2 regions of the Arthrobacter pascens genome follow, and region 1 is predicted to be linked to the other one. Evidence: riboswitches for the same ligand, from Rfam matches in the RefSeq annotation. Region 1 holds a riboswitch; the other holds the start of a gene.
The links. A riboswitch is a leader RNA that binds a small molecule or an ion and turns the genes downstream of it on or off. The one in region 1 is predicted to bind S-adenosylmethionine.
Positions count from the first base shown of each region.

Region 2: another riboswitch for S-adenosylmethionine. It lies ahead of QFZ40_RS06385 (aminotransferase class V-fold PLP-dependent enzyme); the one in region 1 lies ahead of QFZ40_RS17345 (cobalamin-independent methionine synthase II family protein).

Region 1 covers NZ_JAUSXF010000001.1:3,793,590-3,795,783, reverse strand. The annotation lists gene QFZ40_RS17345 (cobalamin-independent methionine synthase II family protein) at 69-1,277, opposite strand; SAM riboswitch class I at 1,287-1,391, opposite strand; gene QFZ40_RS17340 (adenylosuccinate synthase) at 1,695-2,194, shown strand, end outside.
Region 2 covers NZ_JAUSXF010000001.1:1,373,939-1,376,132, forward strand. The annotation lists gene QFZ40_RS06385 (aminotransferase class V-fold PLP-dependent enzyme) at 1-1,328, opposite strand, end outside; SAM riboswitch class IV at 1,390-1,503, opposite strand; gene hisN (histidinol-phosphatase) at 1,661-2,194, opposite strand, start outside.

The DNA.
Region 1 (2,194 bases):
ACGCCGGGCCGCTGCGCCGGGTTTTGCGGGTCAGGGTAACGAGCCCTTCCGCGGAGTTGGTGGTGTTCTTACCAGAGCCGCGCGGTGGCGCGCCGCGCACCCTCACCCAGGGCCTCAAGCTTGGCCCAGGCAATCTGCGGGTGCACACGGCCTCCCAGTCCGCAGTCGGTGGAGGCGATGACGTTCTCACGTCCCACCAGCTCCGCGAACCGCACGATCCTGTCCGCCACGAGGTCGGGATGCTCCACGACGTTGGTGGCATGGGACACGACGCCGGGAATGATCACCTTGCCCTCGGGCAGCTTAGTGTCCTCCCAGATCCGCCACTCGTGCTCATGGCGGACGTTGGCTGCTTCAAAGGAGTAGCCGCCGGCGTTGATTTGCAGCACGGACCCGATGATGTCCGCGAACGGAATATCCGTCGTGTGAGGTCCATGCCAGGATCCCCAGCAGACGTGCAGCCGGATCCGGTCCCTGGGCAAGTCGCGCAGCGCCCAGTTCGTGGCCTCGACGCGCAGCTGGATGAACCTCAGGTAGTCCTGCAGCGCTGGTTCAGGGTTGATCTGGTCCCAGCTTTCCGCGAGCGACGGGTCGTCCAACTGGACGGTCAGGCCGGCGTCGATGATGGCCTTGTATTCCTCCCGCATGGCATCAGCGCAGGCATAGAGGAGCTCCTCATCAGAGGCGTAGTACTCGTTGGCCACCCTGGCGCACGAACCGGGGGACAGCGAAGCCACGAAGCCTTCAGTCAGGCCGGCTGCAGCCAGGCCCTTCTTCAGGTTCGTAACATCAGATGCCACCAGGTCCTGTCCGGTGTATGTCAGGGGCCCGGTGATCTTCGGCTGGGAGACGCTCTTGCGGTGCGTCAGGATCCCTGAGGACGGATCGGTGTAGGCGTCGTTGAAAGCCAGCCGGTCACGGCGATCGGGAAATGAGGTCAGCACAATATGACCCGGAGTAGAGCGATGCACCACCGGGTCCTTCCAGCGGTCCACATCCGTTGGTTCCAGGCCGCCAAGCCTGGCGAAGGAGTAGTTCCACCAGGCCCCGTAATCAACCGAAGTGGACATGGTGTGCCCGTATTCGCCGTCATTCGGGATATTCAGCCCGACATCCTTCTGCCGCTGGACGACACCCGCCACCGATGCTTCCAGCAACTCAAGGAATTCGGGAGTAATGCCGTCTGTTTCCTTAGCGGCGTTGGCGGCGATGAGCTCAGGTGTGCGGGGCAGGGAGCCTGCATGCGTGGCCCGGATGTGGTCAGTGTTGAGGGACATGGATCATTCCTTCCATCGGTCCTGGCAGTAGCACCTGCAGGCAGGATTGTCCCTGCACCTCCGCGGTTGCTGCGGCGTCTACGAGCCAGGTCTCTCGGCCGCTCCGGATGGGTACTCTCACTTAATGGCATCGCGCGGATGAGGGCAAGCCTTTGCCGGATTGTTTCACGGGATGGCGGCAGGTGGCGTGCCGGCAACGCGGAGCCGCGTCGCCGAACAAGTGGAGAAACCCCCGCATCCGCTAAACTTGGCTGGTAAGAGCCCCGAACTCTTGCCTGGCAGGCCACCGAAGCTGTTCCGCCAGACTGAAGCCGTCGGGGCATTCTCATGAACGGTGCCGACTTCCGGCATCCGCCCCTGGTGATTCAGGCAGGGCTGGACAACGGGATGCGGCCCGAACGAATGGGGGAGGATCCCATGCCAGCAATCGTGATCGTCGGAGCCCAATGGGGCGACGAAGGCAAAGGTAAGGCTACTGACCTGCTCGGCCACCGCGTCGACTACGTCGTTAAGCCCAACGGCGGCAACAACGCCGGGCACACCGTCGTCGTAGGCGGTGAGAAGTATGAGCTCAAGCTCCTTCCGGCCGGCATCCTCAGCCCCAACGCTATTCCGATCATCGGAAACGGCTGCGTGGTGAACCTGGAGGCACTCTTCCAGGAGATCGACGGCCTTGAGGCCCGTGGCGCCGACACGTCCAGGCTCCGTGTCTCCGCCAACGCCCACCTGGTCGCGCCCTATCACCAGGTGCTGGATAAGGTCACCGAGCGGTTCCTCGGCAGCCGCGCCATCGGCACCACCGGCCGCGGCATCGGCCCGGCATATATGGACAAGGTGGCCCGCCTGGGCATCCGGGTCCAGGACGTGTTCGATGAGTCCATCCTCCGCCAGAAGGTCGAGGGATCGCTGCGGCAGAA
Region 2 (2,194 bases), 2.4 Mb from region 1:
GCCGGAACCCACCGGCTGGAGTCCACGACGTAATCCCATCCCAGGCCCGTACGGCGGAGTTCCTCGATGCCGGCCAGCAGACGCTGGGCGTCTTCCAGCCGTGAACCCACGCCGAAGCTGGCGCGCAGGGAACCGGAGGGAAGGCCAAGGCGCTTGAGCAGCGGGTGCGCGCAGAAGCGTCCGTCGCGCAGGCCTACCCCATGTTCGGCAGACAGGTATGCGGCCACCAGGCCGGCATCGTAACCGGCTACGGAGAAGTTCACGACCCCGATGGTGTCCGTTTCGGGATCCGTGTCCTTGAAGATCTGATGTACGGTAACGCCCTCGATCCTCTGGAGTCCCTCCACCAGGAAAGACCTGATGGCCGACTCATGGGCGTGCCAGCGGTCCTGATCCAAAGCAGCGATCACCTGGGTGGCGCGGGCCAGGGTGGCAGCACCAAGGACGTTGGGTGAGCCGCCCTCGTGGCGAGCCGGCCCTGTGGTCCAGCTGACGCCGTCGAGCCTGGCTTCACGGACGGCTCCGCCGCCGGCGAGGTGAGGGGTTCCGAGATCGAGCCAGTCAGGCCTGCCCACCAGGACGCCCGCGCCGAAGGGCGCATAAAGCTTGTGACCGGAGAAGGCGAGGTAGTCGACGTCGTCGGTGCTGATGCTGATGCGCCGGTGCGGCGCCAGCTGGGCGGCGTCCACCACGATCCGGGCACCGTGTTCGTGCGCCAGCGTTGCAAGGGCCCGGATGGGCAGGATCTCACCGGTTACATTGGACGCACCGGTGACGGCCAGCAGGCTTACGCCGCCCTGCTCCAGTTCCGCCCGGAGTGCCTCGATGGTGCCGGCGATGGTGTCGGCGGCCACTACACTGCGGTGCGGCAGGCCCTGCCACGGCAGAAGGTTGGCGTGATGCTCGATGTCCAGATAAAGCACGTCGCCGTTCGGACGTCCGTCAGTACTCGGAAGACAGCCGGCCAGCAGGTTCAGCGAATCGGTGGTGTTGCGGGTAAAGACAACTGAGTCATCAGGGCGGCCACCCACAAAGTCACGGACGATGTTGCGTGCGTTCTCATAGACGGACGTGCTGATCTGCGATGCGTAGCCGGCACCACGATGGACGCTGGCGTAGAACGGCAGGATCTCATTGAGATAGGCCGACACAACGGAGAGGGCAGGAGCGGACGCGCCATAGTCAAGGTTGGCGTACCGGACGTGCCCGCCTTGGATCAGGGGCGCCTGAATCTCGGCACCGGTGACGGCGGACAGCGGACGGCCCGCAATGGCATTGCGTTCACTGAACAGCGTGGCCGGGCTGGTGGTGTGTACGGGGGCGGCGATGTTGGGGGAGACGGTGGCAGTTGTCACAGAGACCTCACTGTAAGAAGGACCCCTCCATGGGAATCCGCGCTTGCCGGGTCCGTTCCGGACCGGCCTGGTCGTCACCCGGGGCACCCCACCGCGAATGGAGGGTTGCCGGCCAGCAAACCGGGGTTTTGCGCTGGCACTCGTGACCTATTAAGAGCGTAGAACATGCTGCGGGCCAGGAAAAAGCGGGTTCCAATGTTAAGGGTTTTGTTACGCGGCGTTGTAAGAATCGGCTTTGCCCGAAGAATACGACGGCGGACGCACCCTAGTGGACGCGTCCGCCATCGAATATTCGGGTTTCCCGGTTAGAGGAGGTCGTCCAGATCCGGGTTGAGGCGCTTGAGAACCTCGGAGTGCAGGATCGAGTTGGTGGCCAGGGCGTTGCCTCCGAACGGGCCGTCCTCGCCGTCGAGGGACGTAAACCTGCCGCCGGCTTCAACCACGATGGGGACCAGGGCCGCCATGTCGTAGAGGTTCAGCTCAGGCTCGCAGGCAATGTCAACGGAACCCTCGGCCACCATGCAGTAGGACCAGAAGTCGCCGTATGCGCGCGTCCGCCAGACGTCCTCCGTCAGGCCGAGGAAGTCGTCCAGGCTCCCGCGTTCTTTCCATCCGCCGAGGCTGGAATAGGAGAGGGAGGCATCCGAAAGCTTCGACACGTCAGATACCCGGAGCCGGGTGGCGGCAGCAAGGGAGCGTCCCATGTATGCCCCGGCACCTTTGGCGGCCCACCAGCGTTTGCCCAGCGCAGGGGCGCTTACCACGCCAACGACGGGTTCGCCTTCATCGACCAGGGCAATCAGGGTGGCCCAGACGGGAACGCCGCGGACAAAGTTCTT